DNA from 4 places in the Oceanobacillus sp. FSL K6-0251 genome. Region 2 is predicted to be linked to each of the others. Evidence: riboswitches for the same ligand, from Rfam matches in the RefSeq annotation. Region 2 holds a riboswitch; each other region holds the start of a gene.

Region 1 (7,581 bases), 4.0 Mb from region 2:
GGTTCCGGATCAAGCGACATTTCGTAGATTGCTCCGCCCAGAGATCTGACACCAAGCATTCCGCCCATCGCCCAATAAAAGCTCATACCGGCAAAAAGAACCGTCCAAATAATGCCTAAAATAAGCCATCCTCGATTGACCAGCAAATAAATGCTCCTCTCTGCTCTGTTATTCTTTGTACAAATAAAAAAGAATCAAGAATTGTCGGTTTACATCCATTCCTGATTCTCCATATCCTTCTCCTGCTTACTGCTACACTCGTAACATCCCCCGGAACCCACGGGAACCATAATAGGATTCCGCGCCATTATGATATACGAAAACATGCCCAAAACGGAAATCACAAAAAAGTGCTCCGCCTCGTTCTCTAATATCCGTCGGTGTCTTTACCCAGGTTGATGTTTTCGCATCAAAAGTTCCAAGCTTTTGGAGTTCGCGGTATTGGTCTTCCGTTAACATTTCAATGCCCATATCCGTTGCCATATCTATCGCACTATTTTCCGGTTTGTGCTTCTTTCTTGATTCTAATGCAGCCCGGTCATAGCACACACTTCTGCGTCCTTTAGGACTTTCTTTCGAGCAGTCTACAAAGATATATTCTTCCCTTTCCTCATCATATCCAATTACATCCGGCTCGCCTTCCGTTCTCTCCATTTCAAATAAGGAGATTAATTTTTCGGAATTCCCCTCCAGCTTGGCTTGAATCGGTTCCCATTCCAGACCCTGATGACGCTCCGTATTCTTTTCAAAACGCGTCTTTAATTTCCCCAGTAATTCTTCCTGTTCCGCTTGAGAAAGCTCTTTTTTATTTTCTGCTGTCATATTTAGTCTCCTTACGTTTTAGATTATTTCATCTAATCTTATTATATCCATTTAGGAAGGTTATTTCATTTTTTATCCTGAATTTTATTTCCCCGAACAATGATTTAGTTTAGATTACACAAGAAATTAAGAATCAGGATTCATTTTATAAATATGCTCTCTTAATTGCTTCTCCCACAGCTCCCGATTTTCCCTTTCTGCCAAATTATGTACATAATCAACTATTTCTATAAATCCCGCTTCATTCGGGTTCAGTCCGCCGACTCTAGTCGTGGAATCTGTTAAATGGACGTCGACATAATAAAAGCTCCCATCAACGGAGTCATCATCTGATACATCTTCGGGAAGCTGCCAGAAGTTATCTTCTATCAGACTTTTAATCTTTTCCACTTCTTCTTCAGAAACACTTGTTTCATATACTGGAGCATCTTCACCTATTTTTATATCACCTGTCTGTTCTGTATGCAGTGTCAGCTTCCCGTTTTCATAAACAGCATAGTTTACCGGGTAAAAATGTCTGTATTCATCTGGCCCGGTGGAAATAGAAGTTACTGTGATAAAAGGGCCGTCTGTTTCATAGTCTCTTTTTTCATTGCAGCCAGTTAGAATAATGAGGTAAACCAGGATGCTCAGAGTAAGATATATACCTTTCTTCATTTTTTCTTCACCACTTTTATACAGAATAATTTTAATTCATATTCGTTTTTCTAAGTATAAAACAAAACTTCATTCAGCGGAAATTTTTCTTTTCTCCCGCTGAATGAGCCTGATTGAGTCAAGGAGTCAGTTCACCTGATTTCCTATCTAAATTAATATATTTTCCTTTTTTATACAGGGTGTGGAATTTTATGGGCGTTTCCCTGTGATAAAAGTTAATTATCCCAAATAGCGGTGATAGATATTTTTTGCTTCCATCTGGTCCATCGTCCCATGAACCAATGCTCTCCCGTCCTGAAACAGCACAATACGGAAGGAGTCCACTTCAAACGAAAGCAGATAAGGATTTTGAAACAGCTTGATCTGGTTATTCTTCTGCAGCTCTTTGGCTACTTCATTCAAATCTGTTTGTTTACGCTGCGGACGGAGCTGGACGGTATTTCTGCCGCATAACACAGCGGTTTTCAAATGAGAATCGTAAGCAAGGTTTGGATAGCTTCTTTTCTCTGAGCATGATGGACAATCCGCTTTGCGTAAGGAAGCTACCTCTATTTCCACATGCTCATTGTTCCAAAGATCAAAGGAAATGATTTTTCCTGATAAAGCCGCTTCGTTACCCGTCAATAGCTTTAACGCTTCTGTTATCTGCTGGGAGACCACCTTTTGCACAACCGGCTGAATAACGCCGACGCTGTCACAGGTAGCGCCATTAACTGGAATGTATTCCTGCAAGCATTGTAGACAGGGAGTTTTTTTAGGAACCACCGTGAAAGTAACTCCATAGCTTGCTACAATCGCTCCATAAATCCATGGTTTCTGATACTTTTGCGCCATATCATTCAGCAAAAGTCTTGTCTCAAAATTATCCGTCGCGTCGATGATAAGATCTGCTTCAGGCACTATTTTCCGCAATATATCCACCTCAGCATCTCCAACAATCGCATCTATTTTGACATGACTATTCACTTCAGAAAGCCGTTGTCTGGCAGCAATTGCCTTGGGCATTTTCTGTTCCATATCCCTTTCACTAAACAGCTGCTGCCGCTGCAGATTACTTTCTTCTACATAATCCCGGTCTATTAATGTTATGTGGCCAATGCCCGCACGCGTCAAAGCTTCCGCACTGCTCGACCCCAGAGCGCCTGCACCGATAATCAGCACATGGCTTTGGCTCAGCTTCTCCTGGCCAGACTCGCCGATTGGCGCAAATAATATCTGACGATGATAACGATTAGTTTCCAACGCTGATCCCTTCCTCCGGGCTGCTGGCTACAGCATAATCTTTCATCGCAATCCTTCCCGCTTCATACCCCAGTCTCCCTGCTTCTATTGCATATTTCATTGCCTCTGCCATTTTTACAGGGTCATGTGCTCCGGAAACAGCTGTATTCAGTAAAACACCTTCTGCGCCCAATTCCATGGCATACGCTGCATCAGCAGGCGATCCAATCCCTGCGTCGACAATGACAGGCACTTTTGACTGCTCGATAATAAAAGAAAGATTTAATGGATTGATGATTCCTTGCCCGCTTCCAATGGGAGAAGCTCCAGGCATCACGGCGTGGGCTCCTGCTTCCTCCAGTTTTTTTGCTAATACCACATCATCTGAGGTGTAAGGAAGCACTGTAAAACCTTCTGCCACCAGTTCTTCTGTTGCTTTCAATGTCTCTACCGGATCAGGCAGCAACGTTTTATCACAGCCAATGATTTCCACCTTGACCATATCACATCGTCCTGAAGCGGCCGCTAATTTAGCAATTCGCACCGCTTCCTTCGCATCCTTTGCCCCTGCTGTATTTGGTAAAAACGTATAGCGGTCCACATCGATTTTTTCTAAAAAATTGGGCAGGGAAGGATCATAAATATTCATCCTTCTGACAGAAAAAGTGAGTACCTCTGTCTCTGATTTATCTACCGCCTGTTTTTGAATATCAAAATCCGGATATTTACCTGTCCCTAAGAATAAACGTGATTTAAATTGATAGTTTCCAACTGTAAGCATTTGCTTAACCTCCTCCAACAAAATGAACGATTTCTACCTTGTCTCCATTTTCCAACACCGCTTTTTCATGCTCTTCCTTCTGTAATATCTGCTGATTATGCTCGATAATCAAAGGTTTATCTTCCAATCCCAGAAAGTCGATTAAGCCTTTGACATGCTTTACCTCTTCCTGCACTTCTAATCCGTTGCCATTCACTGTGATTTTCATGTTGATTCACCTGCCTTTTCCAATTTTTTATTTTGACGGTCCGCATGAAAGCAATCATAATAAAGCGGGGAAACCGGCTTATTTTCTATTAAATCTGCCATATAAATTCCCGTGATAGGCGATAGTAAGATGCCATTTCGATAATGTCCCTTTGCCGCATATAGGCCTGGGATTCCCGGAATCTCGCCCAAGTATGGCAGTTCGTCAGCTGTAGATGGTCTGATGCCTGCCCACATTTTTCTTATCCTCGCCTCTGCCAGCTCCGGAACCATTTTCTGCGCTCGTGACAGCAGTCTCTGGACGCTTGCGGCATGGACATGCTTATCCATTTTTCCTGGTATGGAGGAGGCTCCAACAATCACCTTTTTTCCCTGCTTCGGAACAAGGTAACAGCCATCCATCCAAAGTGTTGATTGAAATAGCTTCTGGTCCAGTTCTAACAGCAGACATTCGCCCTTCACCGGAATCGCAGCATAATCTGCAGGCAGCAATTCATCTCCGAAAGCTCCTGTTGCAACAATAACCTGGACCGCTTCATAGATTGCCTCTGTTGTCCGGACACCATAAACCGTTTCATTTTCTATCAACAGCTCATTAACGCTTTCCTGCTCATGCAACACCGCACCATAATGAGATGCAGCCAGAGAGAAGGCTTTGGTCAGATGACGGGCGGAAACCTGACCATCATCCGGCAAATACAGGACAGCACGAAGATTCTCCGTCAGGCTTGGCTCCATTTTTTTCGCTTCTTCTACTGACAGTAAATACGCAGGGTTCCCCGCTTCCCGCTGGAAGGACGCGACGCTTTGCAGCTTGCTGTATTGCTGCTGATGAAAAGCAAGCTTCATGATTCCTTTATGAATATATTGAATATCTACTCCTGACGCTTCCTTCAGTTCCTCGGATAAATTTTTGAATAGCGCTCTGCTCTCATGTGCAAACCGAAAAAGCGGACTGTCTTCTGTAAACTCTCCTTGAGCGCCTAACATACCTGCTGCGGCACTGGAAGCCTCGCAGCCGATTTGATTCCTTTCAATGACCAGCACCCGATTGCCTCTTTTGGCCAGCTGATAAGCAATAGAGCAGCCAATAACTCCGCCGCCTACAATAATTTGATCAAACTGTTTATTCATCTTCTCCCTCCTTTTCATATATTCAACGCTTGCCGGTAAGCTCTGACAGTTTGGACCGGATCCTCTGCCTGCCAAATACCAGACATGACCGCGATGCCGCCTGCTCCTGCGGCAGTTACTTCTTTCGCCCGCTCAGGAGTAATCCCGCCAATAGCATATACCGGCACAGACAGCGCGTTAGTCATTTCCTGTAGTTCCGTTAATCCTCTGGGCTGCTGATTGGCTTTGGACTTGCTGGAATAAATATGGCCATACAGCACATAATCAGCTCCCTCCTGCTGCGCCTGCTCTGCCTCAGCTAAAGAATGAACAGACTTTCCTGCCTTCAATTCAGGGAAGCTTTCTTTTACAAGTGGAATGGAAGGACTGTGAAACGCCAGCTGAATACCTGCGCACTGCTTTATCACAGCAATATCTACTCTGTCATTCACTATTATTTTCTCTAATGGCAATCCGATATTTTCTAATGCACCGATGATTTCCAGAATGTCCTTCGCTGTCTTGTTCTTCTCTCTGATATGCAAATAATCAATCTCAGCCTGAATCCGCTTCACTATTTGCAAATGCTGCTCGGAAAAACTGCCATCACTGATCAAGTGCAGATGCCTGTCCATCTTCTTCTCCCCTTTCTTCCATTTTCTTGTTTCAGGATTGGCAGAAGAACGAAAAAGACCACTTATCCAGCTGAGGGATAAGTGGTCTTGATTATATACAAATTCATTGTTCGAATGATATATCGTCATGTTCCTGCCACTTCCCTACGCTAGTGTTAACCAGATCAGGTTCAAAGGGTCCGAGTATTCGTCTCAGCCAAAGGCTCCCCTAGTGTTGCTTATTTAATTTTCAGATTACAAATAAAGAATAACATATAATTTTTTATTTTCAAAGATATTCTTTCAAAAGTGTTTAGCGATTTATCAAGGAAATGTTATTTTACTTTCAAATGAGTTCTCTTACCCAATTACCTGAACAACATTTCCTTCATTATCTTTGATGTATGTTTTAACAATTTTTACAGCCAGCTGTTCAAACGAGAATAGTTCCGCCACACCTTCTTTAGGAATCAGCTTATCACTCAACTCGATTGTACTCTGCTCATCTAAAATTAGACGCACCTTATCCTTCTCCATTGCATATTCTGACTTTTCCCCGGGCTCTATAGCAATGACAATATCAGGACCTGCCAATGTCAGAGCCTTTCCTTTCAAGAGACGCCCTCGCAGCACTTTACTTATGGTTTCGGTTTGTTTTGCCCCCAGAGTCAGCATTGCTGGTTTTTTTCTGAATAAGCCCTTTTTTTCTGGAGTCCACGATAAATTATCGTTAAATAGAAATCCTGTATTGGATCCTTCCCGTTCTCTTCCTTCATCAACTTTTTGGGAGACATCTGCATGATTTAGTAAAGAATCTCTTTTTAAATCGGTAATAAACGCGGGCATATATGGGGAACTGGCAGAGAGAACACCTCGTGTATTCCACGTCTGCATTGCTTCGAGCTCATCATTTGTGATACCAACCATCTGCAGAAATTGCACTTGACCATTTTCTGTTTCTATTGTACCAAGCTCAGAATCCGTAATAAATGCCAATGCAGTTAATGCCGTATCTGATTCCAAACAGATAGGACCATTTGCATCCATATAGTCTCCATTTTTAAAAACATTACCGCTGTTAAAAACATATCTTCCCAAATTCTGAAGCAGATTAAGCGCCCAGGCTGGCGGTTCCTCTTCCCCTTCTTCTTTTTTCAATCTGAACGTTAATTCAAACCCAAAACCGCTTACTTCTGGATTATCGGTTTCTTTTTCGTAAATCTCTGAAAATCCATATGTAACTATATGCCAGTGCAAGCCTGGCGTTTCTGATTGATAAGCGCTGATTCCATCTAATGGATCCGGTCCGCCCAGCGAATAAGAGATCACTGTTCCATAATGCTTCGGTTCCTGCTTCCCATAAATTGCTTCCATTGCATTATCAATTGCATCCCAGCCGGCTGCTTTTACTTCTTCACTCATTAAATTCCTCCTCTGTTTCCCTTTCCAAAAAGACGATTTTTTCTTTCTAAAACACTACCCCTTTGTCGAAATACAAAACATCTCTGCAAAATCAGTGACGATGGTTTTTTTAGGATTACGCTTCACATCATATCTCATTTTCTCTAACCCTTCTTGGTAATCCTGATCATCAATCAACGTTAATATGGATATGTCTCTATTCTCTGCATACCCCAGATAATCCGACACCCTGATTTTTTCTAATCGATATGTCATCTGCAGTTCTGTGTTAAACCCTCTTATTGAAAGCTCATCAAAAATAACTTCCTTTTCCCAAAACCTTTTTACGTCCTCTTCATATGCTGTTGGAAAATAATGATATACCCACCATTTTCTCATATCATGGATAGCAATATTATGCAGCTTGTATACACCGTTTTTCTTCAAGACACGATATATTTCATCAAGCGCTGCTTCCTTCTTTAAAAAATGATGAAAAGCATAATTATTGGAGATATAATCAAACTTTTCATTCTCGTAGGGCATATCTTCAGCTAAACCATGCACGAGTGAGACATTTTTTAATTTGTTCTTCGCCTTTTTCAACATATCCTCTGAAGCATCAAGCCCGTACCAGCTCATGTTTCGACTATCAAAACAGGTTTATTTGAGTATTAAGATAAATACCTGTCCCGCATGCTAAATCTAACACGTGATACATTGGTTTAGGGTATCTATATTGATACTCCTTTAAATCCTTATCAA
Region 2 (7,581 bases):
ATTGCTGGTCCGTAGAAGGAGGATAAACCAGCATGGAAGCAGAATAAATGAGCAATCGTCGTATCAGAAAATCCCATGAAAATCTTTGGATTTTGACGGATAATCTCAAAATCGATATAGGGAAGCAGACAAATACTGTCATCACCGCCAATATTAGAGATAATCGCTTTGATTTCAGGGTCTTTGAATGCAGTCATTAAATCTTCGGCCCGTGCCTCGGGATGTTCATCTATATAAGTTTGTCCTTTTAAGCTGTTAGGCATTGGAACGACTTCAAGCCCAAACACGCTCTCTAAGCGTTCCACACCCTGCTGGTAGCGCCAGCTTAAGGAGGGCTCGCCTGCTCCGCCCCAGGAGAGGCTGACAGTCGCTGCCTTATCTCCTGGAGATAATTTTGCCGGCTGCATAAGCATAAGAAATACTCCTCTCTGAAAATGGTATATCTTATGTATTCGTTATTTATTGGAGAAATCCTTTTTCTGTTTCCTATAAAAAGAGCCTGTTTTCTTCTTTCTTCGCATTAAAACAGCTGAATATATTAATAAAGCCGTAACGATGAGAACGCAACTATAAATAATCAAGTTGGATCCAAAAAAATCTCTAAATTTAGTCCCTGCTATGTGTGCTTTATAAGGCTGTCCTTCAGGATATTGAACATCAATGACATGGTTAGCCTGAGAAAATATACGAGAAGATACTTCTTTGGAAGACATAACCTCCTTGTTTATGTCTTCTGCGTAGAAAGATAAATGCAAATAGTATGAACTTGTGCTATAGCGTCCGGCATTATAGTCATATTCCCTATCCGAAATATAGGCTTCGGTTTCTATTTGGTCTCCGCTATGGGACTGCACAATACTAACGATAGATTTTCCCATAAAGACATATGCCATTAAAAATACCAAGCAAATGATTCCCAATAGAGAAAAGAGAAACAGTGAAGCTGCTTTATCGTCTAATTTTTTTAGCAGTGGTATATGTTCGAGATTATAAGCAATGAAACCGAATGGGTAGATACTAAAGACGACGATGACAATAAGATGCTCGATAATCTGTGATTTTTTATCCTTATCTGTCATATAAGAATCGTTCTTCCTAATTGTATCCCCGGCATTAAGCTGTTCAAATTCCTTTTTACTTATTAAGGAAGTTTCTTGAGTAGACATCTTCTGAGTTAATTGCGATAATGCTTCCTCTTCTAACATAGTATTTCAATTTACCGAATAAATCACTGGATACCGTTTTACCAACAACAGTAACCTCCTTTTCGTGTCCGCCTTTATCTTGTAACAGCTGATACAGATTCTTTGATTCATCGACTATGCCTGTAACTAAGACGCAGAAAATAAAAATCCCAATTGCATACGCACCTATTTTTTTTATCGTTCCATGTGTCCCATCCTTATCTTGCGGGGTTCCAAAATGCATTGTAGTATTTTTAGATTAAAAAGTATTTGCTGCAGGATTATTTTTCCTGTGTAAAAATTTTACTATTTCAATTTATACAATGCTTAGGGGAATTTGAACAGCATTTTAAAATCATGAAGGCTGTTCATATGATAGAATTTAAATATCCTTAAGAATATTAATGATTTATTACAGAAATAAGCAAAATAAGGAAGGGAAATCGATGAATAAAATACTTTCAACGGATCAAGGCCTATTCTTATTTAAAACGGAATTTGAACAGGAAAGTATCCGGCGGTCAGATAATTGTTATAAATTCATTTACTCGCTTGGCGGAGACATGACATATCAGCTGCCTCATCAGGATTTGACTTTTCATGCGGATCAAATGCTGCTTTTGACTCCTTATGACCCCCATCGGCAATTAGAGGTAGCGCATCATGAATTTTTAATCGAATTAAATCCAGGATTGATAAATCAAGCTGCCAAAAATTTGATGAATCATCATTCAGCAGATATTCAATTTGCACAAATGCCGCAGCAATCGCTGCAAATAAAGAAGTGGGTGGCATTTATTCTGGATTATATTGATGTAAGTAATGGGGTAATGGATGCGAGTATGAAGGTATTCCTTGATAACAGCTTTACGCAGTTAGCAATCCTTCTGATGAAAGGAAGTGTAAACAGTTATTATCAGGATGTTCAGCCGGAAGCATACACTGCTGCAGGTTTCCCAATTTATAAAGTGCTGGAGGCAATGAAGGAAAGTTATACATCTAACTGGACATTAGATGATATGGCTGCAATTGCCCAGTTAGATAAGTACCGGCTCTCACATGTATTTAAAGAGAAGGTGGGTGTTTCGCCATTTTCATGGCTGCAAATCTATCGTATTCAACGCAGTTTGGATAAACTGCAATTTACTGATACGACGATATTGCAGGTTGCGATGGATTCGGGATTTTCTTCTGTTTCTGTCTATAATCGTCTATTCAAGAAACTGTATGGTATGAGGCCAAGCTATTTTCGCAGGTTAAGCAATACATAAACTCCAGCCAGAATCATCATACATGTCCCGCAGATGATAAAAATCAGGTGGATGGAGACCCAATAAGATACAAGTCCGAAGAAACCTAAAGAAATAAAATTAGAAAAATAAAGCAGGACGGCATTGAAACTGAAACCTCTTCCCAGCATGTCTGGCGGAATATACTTTTGCAGTAAATAGACCCTGGATAATCCAGACAGCGGCAATCCGACTGCTACCCAGATAATTCCCAAAAAAAGCAGGGGGACAGCTGGTAAACCTCCTAAGAATAAAATGCCTGTCCCCCAGATAAGGGAGCTGAGAAGGTAGGTTTTTAGCGTAAATTGTTTAAAGATATAGGGAATAATCAGATTCACAATAATAACAATAATTCCAAACCATCCTGTTACAACGCTGTACCATACTTCTGCATTCGCCATCGTTTCTTGTAACAGTAATAACAGCCCAACCTGCCAAACCCAGGTGTTAAAGAAAACAATAAAAGCTGTCATCTCAAATAAGGAACGGATGGTTTTATGAGAACGGAGCCATATAGCAAATTCCCGGATGGCTGTGAATATATTAAAATGCTTTTTATCTGTCTGCTCTTCCTTTAAGGGAATGAATGATAGAAAAAGCGCGCTCAATAGATAGCTGAGTGCATCCAGCGTGAAAAAGTGGATTACACCAATGGTATTCATGAAGATAATGCTGAAAACAGGTCCTAAAACAGTCATTCCCCTTGTAACAGTGTCCGTTAAACTACTGCGGGCCTCTCCCTTTCACTCGTGATAAGCGGGATGATTGCCCGATGCGCCGGATTATATAAGCATCCGCATAAATGAATCAAGATGCTTACAATAATTAGATGCCAGTAAGCAAGCTGATTGGAGAAGTCTAACAAAACTAACCCGATGAGAAGTGGAGAACGAAATAAATCGATACGAATTAACCATTTCATTTTAGAAATCCAGTCAGCAATAACTCCTCCAATCAATCCGAACAGCAGATAAGGAGCAACTTGAGCGATAGCAATCCCTGTGGGTGGTATACGCATTAGAAGCAGTTAAATCATAAGCAAGAAATAAAAGAGCCATGCCAGTCATCACATTCCCCAAATTGGAACTGGCAGTAGCAAGCAGATAGTTTCGGACACGTTTATTTTTTTTATGATAGTTATGTACACTAGCTGTAACCTCCTTTGTAAGAAGGTTACAACGTATTCCGGATTTCATCTGTATTGATATTGCGCAAAAAAACAGCAATATGTATGCAGACAAGCGGGTATAGAATCATCCTTTCTTAAATTCTGCTTTACGCTTACAAATTCGTATGGTAATCTAAAAGGGATAAATACATACGCAATGGATCCACTAGGGGTGCTTATTAAGCTGAGAGAGGCATATTGTCTTGACCCTTACCAACCTGATCTAGTTCGTACTAGCGGAGGGAAGTGGGCGGATATGCCTTTAGGCAAATGAACCAAACTTTTCTGCCGCTCTCTAAATCAGGAGGCGGTTTTTTTTGCGTGCTGAAAAGGAGGTTTTTGAATGGAGAGGGTAATTCAGGAGATTCGAAATCGAGAAGACGAATTAATAGCGCTTGTCAGTGATTTGATTCGTTTTGAAACACCAGCCCCGCCTGCAAGAAATACAGAGGCTATCCAAGCTTACATTGCGAACTACTTGAAGGAAATGAATTTTGAAACAGAACAATGGGAGGTTTATCCCGGTGACCCGAATGTCGTCGGCTGTTTACGTGGAACTGCTTCCGATACATACAACAGCTTGATTCTTAATGGGCATGTGGATGTCGCTTCTATAGAGGAAGGTGAAAACTGGAAGCATGCGCCATTTCAGCCAGCAGTGGAAGGACGTACATTATTTGGGCGGGGTGCAGCAGATATGAAAGGCGGTCTGGCAGCGTGTTTATTTGCGATGCGCATATTGCATGACCACCAGATTCGCCTTGGCGGGGATGTTATTCTGCAGTCCGTCATTGGGGAAGAGGTTGGGGAAGCAGGGACGAAGCAATGTGGAGAACGCGGGTATACAGCGGATTATGCCATCGTTGCAGATACAAGTCATTGTGAAATACATGGGCAAGGAGGCGTTATTACCGGCTGGATCACAGTGAAAAGTCCAATCACGCACCATGATGGTACACGTCGCCAGCTCATTCATGCAGGCGGCGGGATGAAAGGAGCCAGCGCCATTGAAAAGATGAATAAGCTCCTTATTGCGTTGCAGGAGCTGGAGCGACATTGGGCAGTGACCAAATCCTATCCAGGCTTTCCCCCAGGAACCAATACCATCAACCCGGCAGTGATTGAAGGAGGCAGACATGCTGCTTTTATTGCTGATGAATGCCGCCTATGGATTACCGTTCATTATTATCCCGATGAGACTTCTGAGCAGGTTGCTGCAGAAATTGAGTCCCATTTACGCAAGACGGCTGAAGCGGATGTCTGGATGCGGGATAATCCACCCGCCTTTGAATGGGGAGGCGAATCGATGATTGTGGACCGGGGTGAAATTTTCCCGTCTTTCTCCGTAGATAAAGAACATGCTGCTTTTGCGATGTTACAGGAGAGTCATAGCAAAGCTTTTGGCGAGGAAGCGAAAGTCCGAATGTCGGAAACAGTAACTGATGGCGGCTGGCTTGCAGCATACGGGATTCCGACGGTCTGCTATGGACCTGGTGAATTGAAGCACGCCCATGCCGTGGATGAGCAGGTAAACATCGACGAGTTAGTAGATTATACAGTGTCCCTGCTGCAATTTATTTTGAAATGGTGTCAAACAGAAAAACAGGAATAAGACAGTTACTAAAAATGATAGAAAAGGGAGCGCATATACATGAAATTTACAGAACGTATTCGAAAGTCAGCAGATTCAATTTGGGAGAAAAGCCACCAGCATCCATTTGTGCAGGGAATTGGTAACGGTACACTCGATATAGAGTCATTTAAATTCTACATGTGTCAGGATTACAAGTATTTGATAGAGTACTCAAAAGTAATCGCAATGGGAACGGTGCTTGCAAAAGATTTAGATACTATGTCTGGCTTTGCTAAATCGCTGGATGAAACCCTGAATTTCGAAATGGAGCTTCATCGCCAGTATGCCGAGCGTCTCGGTATTTCCAGGGAGGAACTAGAATCTACGGTTCCAGGGCCTGTAACGCTTGCCTACAGCAGTAATATGCTTGCAGAGGCACAGAAAGGTTCTTTAGCAGCATTGATTGCAGCGATTCTGCCGTGTGCCTGGAGTTATTATGAAATTGGTCTGGAGCTGGCAAAAAAGCCGGGTGCACTGGAGCATGAACAGTATGGAGAATGGGTGAAAATGTACAGCTCGGATGAATTTGGTTCCATCGGCAAGTGGCTGATTGAAAAATTAGACGAGCTTGCGGAAGGCTGTTCGGAAGCAGAACTGGATCATTTAGAAGCTATTTTTCTGAATACGAGCCGCTATGAATATATGTTTTGGGATATGGCATATAAGCGTGAAGGCTGGCCGGTATAAGGTAAAATCACCCTATATGATTTCTTAAGTTGTAAAAAAATGTATAAACAGAATGTTCCGTATAACAAATTATTTTCTTCCAATATTCAAAAAAGTAAAATGGTTGGATAGACAAGAAATGGATTCATGGTAAAATAAAGAAAACGGATACGGAAGATGGGTGAAGCAGATGAAGCTCTGGTGGAGAAAAATAGCAGTCGTATTTATAACAATTTTAACATTGGGTATCTATACGCCAACAAATCTTTTGGAAGTCGACGCCAATAAGCGGGATGACAGCAGTGTGTCTTCTTCATCGGATCTCGAAACAACATCTGTTATCGAGGAAACCACCCAATCATACAATGTAGAAGATCCAAGGGAAGCTTTTCTTGGCCACCTTCATGAAGAGGCGAAAAAATTGAGTATCGAAAAATTTGGAACGAGGATTGCGGGGAAGGTCGAGGATGAATTTTCTGCTATGATTTTACCACAGATGGAATTGGTGCTGTCTGATCTTGTCGAGCATTCTGACATATACAAGGATATAGCGATTACCGAAAAACCTTCAGACGGCTATGGAGAGCGGATTTTCAATGTTTCCAATAACAGCACCAGCAAAACATTGGCAAAGTTTCATGTCCGCCGGGAAAACCGGCCATTGGAAGGGTATTATTTTAATTTTCATTACCATTTAAGTGAGGATGGATTCCAAAAGCATTATCATATCGGGGATATTTATTGGAATAAGAATACACCGCCTAAATGGATGGCCTAAGACCGAAATTTGGGGCTGCGGTTACTCGCCCCGCTTAAAACATTTGCCGCCATATTTATTTTAATCCATCAAGAAAGGCAAGGAAGCGTGCAGCGCCTCCTTGCCTTTTATCTGTTTTATAATAATTGATCCGTTTCTTCTAAATAAGCTCCAATCTTCCGGTCAAAAACAACTTCATCTGCAAACTCATCTAATGGTGTTTTCTCCTGGTTGACAATGACAAGTTTGGCGCCGCTTTGTTTTGCGATTTCCGGGAATTGGTTGGCTGGCGTAACCGATAGAGAGGAACCTAGCACGATAAATAAATCGGCTTTCTTTGCATGCTCAAACGCAGCAGAAAAGGCATCCTCAGGGAGCATTTCCCCAAATAATACAATAGAAGGTCTGAGTATTCCGCCGCAGGAACAGTGATAGTCTTCATTTAAATAAGCAGAACTGTCGTAGATTTTCCCGCAGCTTTGGCAATGCAGCTCTTGCAGGGTTCCATGAAGCTCATGAACGTGTCTGCTGCCTGCAGCCTGATGAAAACCGTCCACATTTTGGGTAATAATCGATTGGATCAGTCCATTCTTTTCCCAATCGGCAAGAATGTGATGTCCTTTATGCGGACCAACTTCTTTGACGCCCAGGACGCGCTCCCGATAAAATTCGATAAAATCCTCTACGTGATGATTTAAAGCATCTACACTTGCGATTTTGCTTGGGTCTTTCTTTCTCCAAAGTCCCCGGTTTGTGGAACGAAAGTCAGGCAGCCCACTCTCTGTAGACATTCCTGCGCCAGTGAAAACGACGGTATGTTTGGAATCTTTTAACCATTCATGAAGCATCGAGACCCCTCCTCTTCTATATATTTTCTATTATAC
Region 3 (7,581 bases), 1.3 Mb from region 2:
CAAATGGCAAGTTTACTAAAGAAGTCGATATTATGGATGTTTGGTTCGATTCAGGCTCCTCACATGAAGGTGTACTGATGAACCGGGAAGAACTTGATCGTCCGGCTGATGTATATTTAGAAGGAAGTGATCAGTATCGCGGCTGGTTTAACTCTTCATTATCTACTTCCGTCGCAGTAACGGGTAAAGCGCCATTTAAAAATATTATCAGTCATGGGTTCGCCCTGGATGGAAATGGCCGCAAGATGAGTAAGTCATTAGGAAATACGGTTGATCCGTCCAAAGTACAAAAACAATTAGGTGCTGATATTTTGCGTCTGTGGGTTTCCAGCGTGGATTATCAGGCAGATGTGCGTATCTCGGATGCTATTTTAAAACAGACTTCAGAAAGCTATCGTAAAATCCGGAATACCTTCCGTTTCTTACTGGCGAACCTTGCTGATTTTGATCCTAGCAAAGATCGCGTGAAGGATGAAGAATTGCAGGAAGTAGACCGTTATATGCTTTATCGTCTGCAGCAGATCTTAAATAATGCACGTGATAATTATGAGCACTTTGAATTTGCACCAGTAATCAGCCAAGTCCATAATTTCTGTGCTGTTGATTTAAGCTCCTTCTATTTAGATTTTGCGAAGGATATCCTGTATATTGAAGCTGCAGACCACCCGCGCCGCCGCAGTCTTCAAACAGGCTACTATGAAATTTTAACAACACTTGTGAAATTGCTTGCTCCAATTATTCCGCATACAACGGAAGAAGTTTGGGAATACATTCCTGGAGTGGAGGAAGAAACGGTTCACTTAACAGATATTCCTGAGCCGCGGGAGGTTGCAGGTGCAAAAGACATTGTCGGAAAATGGGATCACTTTATGGAAGTAAGAGATGATGTTCTGAAAGCACTCGAAGAAGCAAGAAGCGAAAAGGTTATCGGGAAATCATTGGAAGCTAAAATTACAATCGTGCCGCTTGATGAAGAAACGAAGCAGGTGCTTGAAAACATTTCGCATCTGCATCAATACTTTATTGTTTCAGAAGCAGTTATCGCAGATGAAAAAGGAACAGGCAAAGCATATGATTATGTTGAGGTTGCTGTTGAAAAACATCCTGGAGAAACGTGTGAACGCTGCTGGGTTGTTTCAGAAACAGTAGGCGAAGACAAAGATCATCCAACACTATGTGCTAGATGTGCCAGTGTTGTCAAAGAAAATTATGAGAATTAAAAAACAGGAGCCAGCTTTCTCAAAAGCTGGCTCCTGTTTTTACATATCTGCAAATTGTAAATGCTAATTATTGTATTTTTCTTTACAATTATAAAAATTACCAGTAGACTTAATTTGTAAACTGAATAAGTATTATGCACTGGGGGAGCTGTTAAGCTGAGAAAGACATTCTGTATTGACCCTTGGCACCCGAACTAGATAATCCTAGCGTGGGGAATGTGCAGTCGATAAGGAATTAGATAATTTATCCATTTATCAATAAATCTATCAAAGGCTGCATTCTATGGAATGGGCTCTTTTTTTATTGAATATATTCCCCATTTCGCTTATATCTTTTAAGCTTAATGATCAGGAAGGGCCGCTAAGAAGCTTGGCATAACAGGGAGCAGCTCCTGCAACAAGTAATTTGTTCATTGGAGGTGACGAAATTGAAGAAACAGTGGGCGTTTATCGATACAGGATTCCGTGGTGCTGCATGGAACATGGCTTTTGATGAGTGCTTGATCAATTGGCATCAAGAAGGTAAAATTCCGCCGACATTACGTTTCTATGGCTGGGAAAAGCCCAGTTTATCGATTGGCTACTTTCAAAAAGTCGATAAGAAAATTGATCTGGAAGCAGTGGAGCGCCATCAGTGTCAGTTCGTCCGTCGTTTGACCGGCGGCAGTGCTGTGCTTCATGACGATGAATTAACGTATAGTCTGGTTATTACAGAGAGTGATCCAGATATTCCTGTATCTGTACAAGAGGCCTACCATGTACTGGCAGAAGGAATATTTGAAGGATATCGCAATTTAGGGATTCCTGCAGAATATGCAACACTGGACAGAGAAAGTGCCAGAGGAAGGACAGCAATATGCTTCGAAAAACCTGCGTTCTATGAAATGGTTGTTGACGGTAAAAAGCTTTCTGGAAACGCACAGACAAGGAAAAAAGGTGTATTGATGCAGCATGGGTCTATTCCTATGAGCATGAATACAAACATGCTTTTTGATTTATTTGTATTCTCTTCCGAAAAAATAAGAGAACGAAGCCGGGCAGCATTTTCTAAAAAAGCGGTGACGATTAATCAATTAACGAATCGAGAGCATCGGTATGATATGCTGACGGATGCATTCAAAGAAGGGTTCAAGGAAGGTTTAGGTTTAGAATTTCATCCTCTGCAATTAACCAAGGCTGAGTGGGATGAAGTAGAGCAATTAGCACAATCAAAGTATGAAACGGAAGCGTGGAATATCAACTCAAACAAGGAGCGTGCTGGCATTGGCTAAACAATCAGAATATATTCGTAAACCAGAATGGCTGAAAACAAAAATCAACACCAATGAATCATACAAAAAATTAAAGAACTTAATGCGGGATAAACGGCTGAACACAGTTTGTGAGGAAGCAAAGTGTCCGAATATTTATGAATGCTGGAGCGAGCGAAAAACGGCAACTTTCATGATTTTAGGAGATACCTGTACACGCGGCTGCCGATTCTGTGCCGTAAAAACTGGTCTTCCAAGCGGAGTTGACCTGGGAGAACCAAAGCGGGTCGCTGACTCTGTTGAAATTATGGGATTAAAGCATGTCGTTATAACAGCAGTTGCGCGTGATGACCTGGAGGACGGGGGAGCTGCTGTTTTTGCCAACACAGTCCGTGCAGTTCGTCATCAGAATCCAGGCTGTACAATAGAAGTTCTCCCTTCGGATATGAAAGGGGACTATGAAAGCTTACATACACTGATGGACAGCGAACCGGATATTTTCAATCATAATATTGAAACGGTGAGACGTTTAACGAAACGTGTTCGGGCAATTGCAAGATATAACCGGTCCTTGCAGCTGTTACAGCGTGTTAAAGAAATTGCTCCGGACACTCCTGTGAAATCAAGTATTATGGTAGGCTTGGGAGAAACAAAAGAAGAACTTATCGAGGCAATGGATGACCTGCGGGCGCATGATGTGGATATAGTTACTATCGGGCAATATTTACAGCCGACCAAAAAGCATTTAAATGTGGAACGGTACTATCATCCCGATGAGTTTGAAGAATTGAAAAATATCGCCCTTGAAAAAGGCTTCTCGCATTGTGAAGCTGGACCGTTAGTACGCTCCTCCTACCACGCGGATGAACAAGTAAGCCAGTCAGCCGCCCAAAGGCGAATTAAATATATGAAAGGCTATGAGTCACAGGAAGATACAAAGGTTGATTTTCAATTTTAAATGATATATTTTCTGATAATATTCCTCTCTGCCCGTTTATAAAACGGCCGGAGGGGATTTTTTATATGCTCATATGCTTACGAACCGATGAATGCAGCTGTCAGAAAGAAGGAAAGCCGTATTGTTTCTTGAAAATTACCAGCAGAAAGGATAAGATAAAGAAAGCTTGGTAAACGAACCCTGAAAAGGCGCAGATTTGCTTTAGATTGGAGAAATGAACATGTGGAGATATTATCTGATTACACTTGTCCTGATTGGGATAGATCAATGGACAAAATGGCTTGTTGCTGCACGAATGGAAATAGGTGAATCAATCCCGATTGTGGAGGACTTCTTTTATATTACCTCACATCGGAATTCAGGAGCAGCATGGGGTATTTTAGAAGGACAAATGACGTTATTTTACATTATTACGGTTATTGTGATTGCCGGGTTAATATACTTTTTACATACACATGGAAAACAGGACCGCCTGATTGCTGTCGGGGTCAGTGTATTGATTGGAGGGGCGGTCGGGAATTTCATCGACCGTATTTTATATCAAGAAGTAGTAGACTTTGCAAACTTCTATATTTTTAATTATAATTTTCCGATATTCAACGTCGCAGATGCATCTCTTACAATTGGTGTGGTGATTGTGATGATTGCAATTATTTTGGATGAGAGAAAGCGGGGGAAAGAGAAAAAATGACAGTAAACCAGCATACAGTGACAGAAACAGAGCATAAAAAAAGAGTGGATAAAATACTGGCGGATGTGCTGCATGAATATTCGCGTTCTCAAATTCAGGGCTGGATTGAAGAAGGCAATGTCAAGCTGAATGGAGAAGCAGTGAAAGCAAATCAAAAATGCCAAACCGGAGAAAGCCTTACATGGGAAATACCTGAAACCAAACCGCTTGTTTTAGAACCGGAAAATATTCCTTTAGATATCGTTTATGAAGATGAGGACCTGCTGGTGGTGAATAAAGCAAAAGGGATGGTTGTCCATCCTTCTGCAGGTCATCATACCGGGACATTGGTCCATGCGTTATTATATCATTGCACTGATTTATCAGGAATTAACGGTGTGGAGCGCCCCGGGATTGTCCACCGTCTCGATATGGATACGAGCGGACTTTTAGTTGTTGCGAAGAATGACTACGCCCATCAGTATCTATCAGAGCAGCTGCAGGAAAAGACATTAAAAAGAACGTATGAAGCAATTGTTCATGGAGAAATTGGCCATGAGACCGGGTTAATCGATGCACCGATCGGCAGAGATCCGAAAGACCGTCAAAAAATGGGGATCGTTGAAAACGGCAAACAGGCGGTTACTCATTTTCGCGTGCTCGAACGTTTCCCTGACTATACGCATGTGGAATGCCAATTAGAGACTGGCAGAACACATCAAATTCGTGTGCATATGCAATATATTGGTTTTCCGATTGTAGGCGACCCCAAATACGGTCAGCGGAAATCGTTAGATGTCCAAGGGCAGGCTCTGCACGCGAAGCAAATTGCTTTTATCCATCCGAGGACAGAGCAGCAGATGGAATTTGAAGCAGCACCGCCTGCTGTCTTCATGGAAGCACTCGACCAAATCCGCAAAATGTATTGACAGGCTCGTCATATTCTGACATAATAAGTAACAACAAATAAAGACCTTTAACAATAGTCCTGTGAGGCTAGGAAGGCTGCGATTAGCAAGTTTGCTTACGGTACACGTATGCCCTTTTCCATCAGCAGGAAAAGGGCATTTTTATGCAATTTGGAAGGGGCGGGCTAATTTGAAGAAAAAAACAGAGATTCTTGATGCTGCAGCGATAAATAGAGCATTGACCAGGATGTCCCATGAAATCCTGGAAAAGAACAAAGGCGGAGAGAACCTTGTTTTAATTGGAATCAAAACAAGAGGCGTTCCACTGGCGAAAAACATTCAAGAAAAAATCAAGCAAATTGAAGACATCGAAGTTCCGTTTGGCGAATTAGATATTACCATGTACCGGGATGATTTGGAAAAAAAGGATCATCACGAAGAACCGCGAATCAACTCGGTTTCTATTGATATGGACATAACGAACAAACAGGTCATTCTGATTGACGATGTTCTTTATACAGGCAGAACTGTCCGTGCGGCAATGGATGCTGTAATGGATGTCGGCAGACCGGCGGCGATTCAGCTTGGGGCTTTGGTAGACCGCGGGCACCGCGAGCTGCCTATTCGGGCTGACTATGTTGGCAAGAATATACCTACTTCTGAGCAAGAAATTGTTGTTGTTCAGCTAAGTGAAAAAGATCAAGTAGATCTTGTTTCTATTTATGAAAAGAATACATGATAACTTTTAATCAGATCCAGAGAGATTTGAAAGGTTGTTCAGAATAGCGAATGCTTATAGGGTATTCGTCTAGCTCTCTGCAGCCTTTGCAGGGAGCTTTTTTTTTAAGGAAGTTCAAAAAGTCACTAAATGATAAATGAAGAGCTCTTTAGTTGACTTGCTTTATCCGATGGGCTGCGGTTACCGATGTTGTCAGGTTAATGAATTTTATTAATTTTGATATAGATAGTAATAAAACCTATCTAGCGGAGGAAAAACACGGAGACTCCTATGGGAAAGCGCAGTGGGAAGACCCCGCAGAAAAAAGTGGTCTTCTTTTTTCGAGGAGGCTGAGCGCAAGCCCATGGAAAGCGTAGTGTTTTTCCGCAGCGGTCGCGCTAACCTGACAACATTGCTGCGATTACTCGTCCCATCAAAACCCGTTAGCAACTTTTTGAACATATATATTTGTATAATGAAAATCAATTTTAAAGAATGACACCAAAGAGGGAGAGATGAATCGTGAAACATTTTATTTCGATGCAGCAGCTGTCGAAGGAAACGATGAATCAAATTCTGAAAGAAGCCGAATTGATAAGAAAATCACCAAGAACCTTGAATAAACAGTTATTTGCAGCCAACCTGTTCTTTGAACCAAGTACAAGAACGAAAATGAGCTTTGAAGTTGCGCAAAAAAAACTTGGATTAGAGATGCTGGATTTTCATACGGAAGCTTCCAGCCTTGTCAAGGGAGAGTCCTTATATGACACAGCCAAAACTTTTGAAGCTACAGGTGCAGATGTGTTAGTCGTGCGCCATCCATCTGATAATTGGATAGCTGAAATTGAAAAAGAAGGTTACTTGAGCATACCGGTTATCAACGCCGGCTCCGGAAAAGAGGAGCATCCTACTCAGTGCATGCTGGATTTACTGACAATGTACCAGGAATTTGGCCATGTTGAAGGCAGGAAGGTTGTTATCGCTGGCGATATCAAGCATAGCAGGGTAGCAAGGTCGAATGCGCTTGCTCTGGAGAAATTAGGAGCTGAAGTTTACTTGAGTGCAGCACCAGGGTTTGAAGATACCAGCTTACATTATCCATATATCCGAATGAATGAGGCAGTAGAAATAGCGGATGTCGTGATGCTGCTGCGAATTCAGCATGAGCGTCATATTCATAAAGCAGAAACGTCAGATTATCTCACCCTCTATGGTTTGACAATGGAAAGAGCTGCAAAAATGCAGAAGCATGCAATAATTATGCATCCCGCCCCAATCAACAGAGGGGTGGAAATTGACAGCAGGCTTGTAGAAAGTAAACAGTCACGTATTTTTAAACAGATGGAAAATGGTGTCTATGTCCGAATGGCAATTTTAATTCACGTATTAAAAGAATGGGGGATTATCAATGAAAACGAAATTAACGAACGCAAAACGCTTAACATCATCTAATGAATTGGTAAACTGTGAGGTGCTTATCGAAGGCGGAAAAATCAAAAAGGTGGCCCGGGAAGTAACAGAGCAAGCGGATAACACAATTGATGCAAAGAATAACCTTGTTGCTCCAGGGTTTATCGATGTGCATGTGCATCTGCGTGAACCGGGCGGAGAGTATAAAGAAACGATTCGTACAGGAACAGAAGCAGCTGCCAAAGGAGGATATACTACTATTTGCGCAATGCCAAATACGAATCCGGTTCCGGATAGCCCGGAAACATTGGAGCAGCTGCTTCAAAAAATTAAAGAGGATGCTGTTATCCGTGTTCTTCCTTACGCTTCGATTACCAAAGGTTTAAAAGGTGAAGAACGTACAGATGTTAAGGCGCTGTTTGAGCAGGGAGCTTTTGCCTTTACAGA
Region 4 (7,581 bases), 3.5 Mb from region 2:
AACAAGCAGGATGATAATAATGACAGCGGCGAAAAAGCGAATTGGGTAGCACAGGTTTTTGATGTGATATCAGGAACATTTTCTCCTTTATTAGGAGCACTTGCCGGCGCAGGTATGTTGAAGGCGCTGTTAATCGTACTAACGATGACTGGAGTGCTCAGTGAAGAAAGCAGCACCTATTTGATTTTATCAGCTGCCGGTAACGCTATATTTTATTTCCTGCCAGTATTTATAGGTTATACATTATCTAATCGATTGGGAGCAAATCCGTTTGTAGGTGCGTCAATCGGAGCGGCCTTATTAGAACCAAACCTAACCGGTCTAATTGATACGAACGCATCCTTTTTAGGAATACCCGCTATTGTAGTAGACTATTCTTCTACGGTATTCCCTATCTTTATTGCCATTTTAATTTATGCTTTACTCGATAAAGGCCTAAGAAAGATTATTCATAAAGATTTACAAATGTTTTTGGTCCCTATGCTATCGCTGCTGATTGCTTTCCCGTTAGCTGTGCTGATTTTCGGACCATTTGGAACATATGTAGGAGATGGTATTGGAGCAGGCATCGAATTTCTTATTGAAAGAAGCGGATTATTAACGGGTGCTGTGTTAGGCGGAGGCTGGTCCTTCTTGACATTGTTTGGTTTACACTGGGGAATTGTTCCAATCTCCATTCAAAACCTTGCAACTGGCGGCGATCCGCTGACACCGATGTTTGCAACTGCAGTGTTCGCGCAAATTGGTGTAGCACTCGGAATCCTAATCCGGGCAAAGGATAGAAAATTAAAAGCATTAGCTGGTTCTACGATGTTACCAGGTGCCCTTGGCGGCGTCACAGAGCCAATTCTTTACGGACTTATCCTGCGTTATCGCAAGACGATTATCTATCTGCTTGCCGGCGGTATCATTGGCGGTGCAGTTAATGGTATGCTAGGATCTGAAGCACTTGCATTTGCTTTCCCTAGTTTCTTATCTATACCGGCATTCTCTCCTATCGGAACCTACCTAATAGGAGTATTAATAGCATTTGCAATTGGCTTGATATTAACATTAGTTTTCGGTTTTGAAGTAACGGACAAAAAAGCCGCTGGCAACGAAAAAGAACAGAATACACCTGCAAAGGCAGCAGAATCAGAGCCAGCACAGAAAAAAGAACAATTAATCGAACAAGAAGCCATCAGAAGTCCATTAACAGGTATCGTCAAGCCTTTAAGCGACGTAAACGATCCAGCCTTCTCCTCTGAAGCAATGGGAAAAGGAGCTGCTATCGAGCCGACAGTCGGTGAAGTTGTGGCACCAGTGAGTGGCGAGATTTCCGCTATTTTCCCAACCCATCATGCTGTTGGAATCACATCGGAACATCAGGCTGAAATCTTGATTCATGTTGGTTTAGACACGGTACAGCTAGAAGGAAAACACTTTGAAGCGCTGGTAAAGCAAGGAGACACTGTGAAACAAGGGGATCCACTGATCCGGTTTGATATTGAAAAAATCAAAGAAGCAGGATTTGATGTAACAACCCCAGTTATTGTCACGAATACAGATAAGTTCACAGACCTTATTGTAACGGATGATGTAGAAGTAAAAGCGAATGATGATTTTATTCGGGCAATTGTATAAGTAAGAAGCTGCTAAGCCTCCAAACTCCTGCCTTCCTTTAAGGTCCGGAGTTTGGAGGCTTTTTTCAATCATAAAAAGAAAAAGCCATTAATGAAGCTCCTCTCGCTCTTCAAATGACTTTATTCTTAATAAAACGTATTTACTTCATCTTTCATAACCCGGTTAATCCATCATTCGCTTCTTAAATGTAACGGCAGCCAACACTACCATCGCCGCAGCCCATGCTCCAATAATGGCAAATGGCTTCCACAGCTCTCCAAACCCAGCTCCTGCATCTTCCAACTCTACAATTTCCTGCAGCTGGAGTCCTGGTGTATATTCTAATATTTGTAAGAAAGCATATTGCTCCGCAAACATAATAAACATATTTCCCATCCCAAATATAAACATTACAGGCAGGATATATACAGATGCTTCTAACACACTTCTAGTAATTAAGCCCATCCATGTACCTAATGCAATAAAGAAAATCAAGGACAGAACAATTCCAGCCATTAAACCGATTCTGCCGGAGAAAGAAAAATCCATAATAAACATACTGATACCCGTTACAATCACGGTAATCAAAATCGTTACTGCACTTTTTCCCGACAATATTTCGGTCAATGTTGCCGGGGAAAGCATCAGACCGCGTAACGTGTTTTTCTCTTTTTCTTCTGCTATCATCGCACACTGCAGGAAAGTACCAACTAAAGCAAGCGACATGCTGATGACAAACAAATGCATCTCTATCGTTACATTATCCATTCGACCATATATGACGGCAAAGATAAGCGGCATCAATGCAGTAGACGAAACATACATATTTCGATATAAATCTTTTAAATCCTTTTGAAAAATGGCCATAAATCGTTTTACAGAAAATGTCATACCAGTTCCCTCCCTGTTACTTCAACAAAGATATCTCCTAATGTTGGTTCTTTTGTATAAATCCGCTCCACCATTTCCCGGGAAATATATTGTTGAATTTCCTCAGCACTAGATGATTGAAGTGGAAGCTCCAATTCTCGCCCATCTTTCAGTTCGAGTCCAATTACCTCTTCCCGATACTGTTTTTTTAGCTGTTTTGGTTCGTCTAAAAGCTGGACAACCCCTTTATTTAAAAAGGCTACCTGGCTGCATAGATGATCTGCTTCCTCCATATCATGCGTGGTCAGAAAAATAGTCGTTCCCTGTCGATTCAGTTCTTTTAAACCGTTATGAATATGTTTTGAATTCGCAGGATCCAATGCCGATGTCGGCTCATCTAAAAATAACAACTCAGGCTTATGCAAAAGTGTTCTTGCCAATAATACGCGCTGTGTCATTCCTTTAGACAGCTTAGCAACCTGTGTTTTTTTCTCCGAACCTAAATTAACTGCTTCCAGCGCCTCATCGATCCGCTGTAAAGATGTACCATATAAATCTGCATAAAGCTTTAAGTTATCATAAATAGTCAGCCGTGCGTATAAACCGCTATTATCCGTCACAACCCCAAAGCGTTTTCGATATTCCGGTGTATTTAATTTGGAAACAGGTTCTCCAAAGACCTTCGCTGTCCCTGCTGTCGGCCTCATTTGTCCAGTTAAAATTTTTATAGTTGTTGTTTTCCCAGAGCCGCTCGGACCTAAAAACCCAAATGTTTCACCCTTTTTCACTTGAAAAGAAACATTGTTTAATGCTTGCTTTTTACCAAAAATCTTCTCTAAAGATATCACTTCAATCATATTCTCCATCCCTGAAACCTCCTGTATCAGTTAAGTTGCCTGTGACTACAGAATAGCTTCTTTTCAACAATGGTGCAGTATATTTTCGACGAATGGAGTATATATCACATTGAATTATGCTTATTCTACCCCCAATAATTCTTTCAGCTCGTTCAACTTTGATTTCGATAATGGAACCTCAGAGCTTTTTTTATCTACAAGAGATAAGCTGTAGCTGTTTCTCGTCCATGTAATTACTTCTCTTATTTTTTGAAGATTCACAATATAAGAACGGTGACAGCGAAAGAATCCTTGATGAGACAAGCGCTGTTCCAATTCTTTTAAGGTAAAACCTGTAGGAAACCCCTCTCCGCGAGTATACAGATAGGATTGTCCTTCCTGACTTTCGATGTAATCAATCTCCTGCGGATCAAATAAAATAATCTTATCCTCTACTTTTGCGGAGATTTTATTTAACTGGAAAGTTTGCTTTATTTGAACCGCTTCTTCTGCTGTTTCTTTAACATTTGTTTCTGTGGAGGTTAAACGTTCTTTCTCCTCTGTTTCCACGTCCATTTGCTGTATCCCTTGCTCATTTAGACGATAGACCGTATCCGAAATGGTCACAGCACTCTCCGTACTTGTCGTTAAAATCAATACCGCTTTTTGCTGTTTCTGCAGCAATTCGACAAATTGATGGAGGACCCGTTTCGTTTCTAAATCTACATTGACCTCAGGCTCTTCGAAGATAACCACTTCCGCCTCCTGCATTAATATTCTGCCAAACTGAACACGACGCTTTTCAGAACGATTGAGCTGATGCATCTTCCATTTCGCTTTTTCCTCCAGTTGGATTTGCAATAGTACTTCCTTTATGGAAGTCTTGCTTTGATATAAAGAGCCGATAAATTTCAAATATTCCTGTACCTTCAATCTTTCATAAATGCCCTCTTCATACCAGCAAATCCCTAAAGAAGAAACGTATTTCTGCTTATCCTCCTGTAATGTCTGTTGCTTGATTTGAATCGATCCATTCCGCACATTTTCTTTTCCGATAATCATCTGCAGCAACACCGCACGTATATTAACAGTGGATTGAATTGCCTTTATTTCTCCAGGTTTTACTTCTATATCTATTTTCGGAAATAAGGTCTGGTCTCCCTGACGATATTCCATTCCGTTTATGCTTAACATGTTTCATTCCTCTTTCTATTGATAACATCCTTTATATGAGCTTGCAGTCTAATGATTATTTCATGACAAACCGTTGAATCTTTGATACAGTAGACTCAAAGATAATAATGAAAAGCAACTACTAGGGGAGCCCAACATCGCGGGCTGAGAGGGAAGCATGCTTACTTTCCGACTCTTACAAACCTGATCTGGCTAATACCAGCGTAGGGAAGTAGTCAATCAACATATGATTACTCTCAGTATACCAAATCAGGCTTCTCGATAAAGCCTGATTTTTTATTTTTACAAAGTAGTTACCTTTTCATTTCCCTTAAATTAGAAGGAGATGATTGGATTGAAAAATCGCACACGCCTGTTAACAATGATGGCTGTACTTGTTGCTATCGGAACGATTGGATCACAATTGCTCTGGTTTCCTGCCGGAGTTGCCAGAGCCTATCCTGTTCAACACGCTATCAATGTTATTGCCGGGATTATGCTCGGGCCGGGTCCGGCAGTTATTGTCGCATTGATGATTAGCCTGCTCCGAAACCTTTTAGGACTGGGAACCTTGGTTGCTTTTCCTGGAGCAATGATTGGAGCTTTTGCTGCTGGGGTATTGTATAAGAAAACGCAGAAATATCCAATGGCAGCTCTTGGAGAAATTATTGGCACCGGAATTATCGGCTCTTTCTTTGCAGTTCCGATAGCCAATCTGCTTATGGGAAGCTCTGCGGGAGCATTTGCCTTTATCCCGGCATTTGTTGTAAGCAGTGTCTCTGGTGCATTGATTGGCTGGCTGTTAGTCAGCCGTCTCCCGGCACAGCAGTTTTCTTTAACAAAATAATTTACTTTATTCTATCCAAGGAGGATTTTTATTATGAGTCAGGTTCGTTGTGCATTAACTATTGCCGGTACAGACCCTAGCGGTGGCGCCGGTATTCAAGCAGATTTAAAAACATTTCAGGAGTTAAAAACCTATGGCATGTCCGTGATCACTTCCGTTGTAGCTCAAAATACGACAGGGGTCCGCTCTGTAGAGCATATGCCTCTTTCCATGATTGAGGACCAGCTGGATGCAGTGATAGAAGATATGCCCATCCATGCTGTGAAAACAGGAATGATTGCAAGTAAGCAGATGATGGAATTAATCGTAAAAAAATTGGAGAAGGTTGATGCACCTTATGTCATGGACCCAGTGATGGTGGCTACCAGCGGGGACTCATTGATTGATGAAGAGGGCCGCAGCTTTTTACGGCAATACCTTCTTCCATTAACAACGGTTGCAACACCGAATATTCCGGAGGCAGAATTCCTGACTGGACGATCCATTACAACTGAAGATGATATGAAAGGCGCAGCCGAATACCTTGTTCATGAATATGGTGTAGATGCAGCCTTAATAAAAGGCGGCCATTTAAAAGGACAAGCAATCGATTTTCTTTATGACGGGAAAAAAATGCATAGCTATGCTGCAGAACGCATTGATACGAAGAATACGCACGGAACAGGCTGTACCTATGCCGCTGCGATTGCTGCTTATTTGGGGAAAGGCTGTCCGCTTCCGGAAGCAGTAAAAAAAGCAAAAGCATTTGTGACTGCTTCCATTTCGAAATCCTTTGACCTTGGAAAAGGGAACGGCCCGACAAATCATTGGGCTATCCGGGAAACCACAGAAAGGAAGATTACGCATGAATCCTGATATTATTCAGCAAGCCAGAAACAACACACCGCTTATTCATCATTTAACCAACCAGGTCGTCATGAACTTTAATGCAAATGGACTGCTGGCTTTTGGGGGCAGTCCTGTCATGGCAAAGGAAATACGGGAAGCTACAGATATGGCCAAGGCCTCCGATGCACTTGTCTTGAACATCGGCACCATTTTAGAAAGCGAAGCCGATGCAATGATTACTGCAGGCAAAGCCGCTAATGAAAAAGGAATTCCTGTTGTTCTGGATCCCGTTGGCGTGGCTGCGAGCTCTTTTCGAAAAGACATGGTCGAAAAGATTCTACAAGAGGTACGTCCAACAGTTATCAAAGGAAATGCAGGTGAGATTGCTTCCTTGGTCGATGCAAACATCCAATCACGCGGAGTAGATTCTGTCGGCGAAGGAAATGTAGATGAAATTGCAGAGCAAGCAGGCAGAAAATATGATACTGCAATTGTGATAACTGGAAAAACAGACGTTATCCATGCTGATCAAAAACTAATTTATAATCAAACAGGGCATCCGCTTCTTTCTAATATTACTGGTTCCGGGTGCTTATTAGGGTCTATTGCTGCCGCGTGCCTGACGACTTCTTACACCGTCTCAGAGCAGCTCAGCTCCGCACTAAGCTTTTACGGACTGGCGGCTGAACATGCAGCAAAACTGCCGCATGTACATGGTCCGGGAACTTTTTTACCAAGCTTTATTGATGCCTTATCCTTTACACCGAAGCAGTTAAATGGAGGATTGGAAGATGATTTTTAATCGAGAGCTATTAAGAAAATATTTTATTATGGGAAGTCAAAACTGTCATAGAGACCCTAACGCTGTTTTAGAAGAAGCGCTTGCTGCCGGTATTACCGCATTTCAATTTCGTGAAAAAGGGACTGGATCATTGAGCGGAGAGAAAAAGCTTCAGCTTGGCAGGGAGCTTAGAGAACGTTGCCGCGCACATGATGTTCCATTCTTTATTAATGACGATATTGAGCTTGCGGAGGAATTGGAGGTGGATGGGATACATGTCGGACAGGATGATATGCCTGTCAAAGAAGTTCGCACCAGGTTTTCAGATAAAATCATTGGCTTATCCATCTCCACACAGGAGGAACTGGATCGGAGTCCGCTTGAGCTGGTGGATTATATTGGTGTCGGTCCTATTTTTACAACGTCTACAAAAGAGGATTCAAAACAAACGGTCGGACTGGAGTGGATTCATACCATCCGCGCTCAATTTCCAGATATACCAATCGTGGCAATTGGAGGCATTCAGACAGAAAATGCCCCTTCTGCCATAGAAGCAGGTGCTGACGGTGTTTCCTTTATTACTGCTGTTACAGAGGCCGATGATATTAAGGAAGCTGCAGATAAGTTATAACGGGCACCCTCCA

The links. Region 2 has a riboswitch for thiamine pyrophosphate ahead of MKY45_RS21485 (acetylornithine deacetylase). Riboswitches for the same ligand answer to the same signal wherever they lie in the genome.
Region 1: it holds a riboswitch for thiamine pyrophosphate, as region 2 does, so the genes downstream of both, MKY45_RS02030 (thiamine phosphate synthase) here and MKY45_RS21485 (acetylornithine deacetylase) in region 2, are expected to answer to the same signal.
Region 3: it holds a riboswitch for thiamine pyrophosphate, as region 2 does, so the genes downstream of both, MKY45_RS15525 (lipoate--protein ligase family protein) here and MKY45_RS21485 (acetylornithine deacetylase) in region 2, are expected to answer to the same signal.
Region 4: it holds a riboswitch for thiamine pyrophosphate, as region 2 does, so the genes downstream of both, thiW (energy coupling factor transporter S component ThiW) here and MKY45_RS21485 (acetylornithine deacetylase) in region 2, are expected to answer to the same signal.

The regions. Positions count from the first base shown of each region.
Region 1 covers NZ_JBBORS010000001.1:372,433-380,013, reverse strand. The annotation lists gene MKY45_RS02065 (DUF3995 domain-containing protein) at 1-146, opposite strand, end outside; gene MKY45_RS02060 (DUF4256 domain-containing protein) at 253-822, opposite strand; gene MKY45_RS02055 (hypothetical protein) at 949-1,479, opposite strand; gene MKY45_RS02050 (ThiF family adenylyltransferase) at 1,699-2,721, opposite strand; gene MKY45_RS02045 (thiazole synthase) at 2,711-3,481, opposite strand; gene thiS (sulfur carrier protein ThiS) at 3,486-3,689, opposite strand; gene thiO (glycine oxidase ThiO) at 3,686-4,822, opposite strand; gene MKY45_RS02030 (thiamine phosphate synthase) at 4,837-5,565, opposite strand; TPP riboswitch at 5,561-5,656, opposite strand; gene MKY45_RS02025 (suppressor of fused domain protein) at 5,776-6,837, opposite strand; gene MKY45_RS02020 (class I SAM-dependent methyltransferase) at 6,892-7,458, opposite strand.
Region 2 covers NZ_JBBORS010000001.1:4,403,117-4,410,697, reverse strand. The annotation lists gene MKY45_RS21515 (S66 family peptidase) at 1-413, opposite strand, end outside; gene MKY45_RS21510 (hypothetical protein) at 456-1,079, opposite strand; gene MKY45_RS21505 (hypothetical protein) at 1,135-1,428, opposite strand; gene MKY45_RS21500 (helix-turn-helix transcriptional regulator) at 1,631-2,455, shown strand; gene MKY45_RS21495 (MFS transporter) at 2,428-3,171, opposite strand; gene MKY45_RS21490 (MFS transporter) at 3,192-3,491, opposite strand; TPP riboswitch at 3,800-3,903, shown strand; gene MKY45_RS21485 (acetylornithine deacetylase) at 3,985-5,253, shown strand; gene tenA (thiaminase II) at 5,293-5,961, shown strand; gene MKY45_RS21475 (YpjP family protein) at 6,131-6,718, shown strand; gene MKY45_RS21470 (NAD-dependent protein deacylase) at 6,835-7,545, opposite strand.
Region 3 covers NZ_JBBORS010000001.1:3,094,782-3,102,362, reverse strand. The annotation lists gene ileS (isoleucine--tRNA ligase) at 1-1,220, shown strand, start outside; TPP riboswitch at 1,352-1,454, shown strand; gene MKY45_RS15525 (lipoate--protein ligase family protein) at 1,649-2,491, shown strand; gene lipA (lipoyl synthase) at 2,484-3,428, shown strand; gene lspA (signal peptidase II) at 3,649-4,119, shown strand; gene MKY45_RS15510 (RluA family pseudouridine synthase) at 4,116-5,027, shown strand; gene pyrR (bifunctional pyr operon transcriptional regulator/uracil phosphoribosyltransferase PyrR) at 5,197-5,745, shown strand; gene MKY45_RS15500 (aspartate carbamoyltransferase catalytic subunit) at 6,247-7,176, shown strand; gene MKY45_RS15495 (dihydroorotase) at 7,133-7,581, shown strand, end outside.
Region 4 covers NZ_JBBORS010000001.1:901,107-908,687, reverse strand. The annotation lists gene MKY45_RS04555 (beta-glucoside-specific PTS transporter subunit IIABC) at 1-1,623, shown strand, start outside; gene MKY45_RS04550 (ABC transporter permease) at 1,786-2,493, opposite strand; gene MKY45_RS04545 (ABC transporter ATP-binding protein) at 2,490-3,338, opposite strand; gene MKY45_RS04540 (LytTR family transcriptional regulator DNA-binding domain-containing protein) at 3,450-4,502, opposite strand; TPP riboswitch at 4,616-4,729, shown strand; gene thiW (energy coupling factor transporter S component ThiW) at 4,864-5,328, shown strand; gene thiD (bifunctional hydroxymethylpyrimidine kinase/phosphomethylpyrimidine kinase) at 5,362-6,183, shown strand; gene thiM (hydroxyethylthiazole kinase) at 6,173-6,958, shown strand; gene thiE (thiamine phosphate synthase) at 6,948-7,568, shown strand.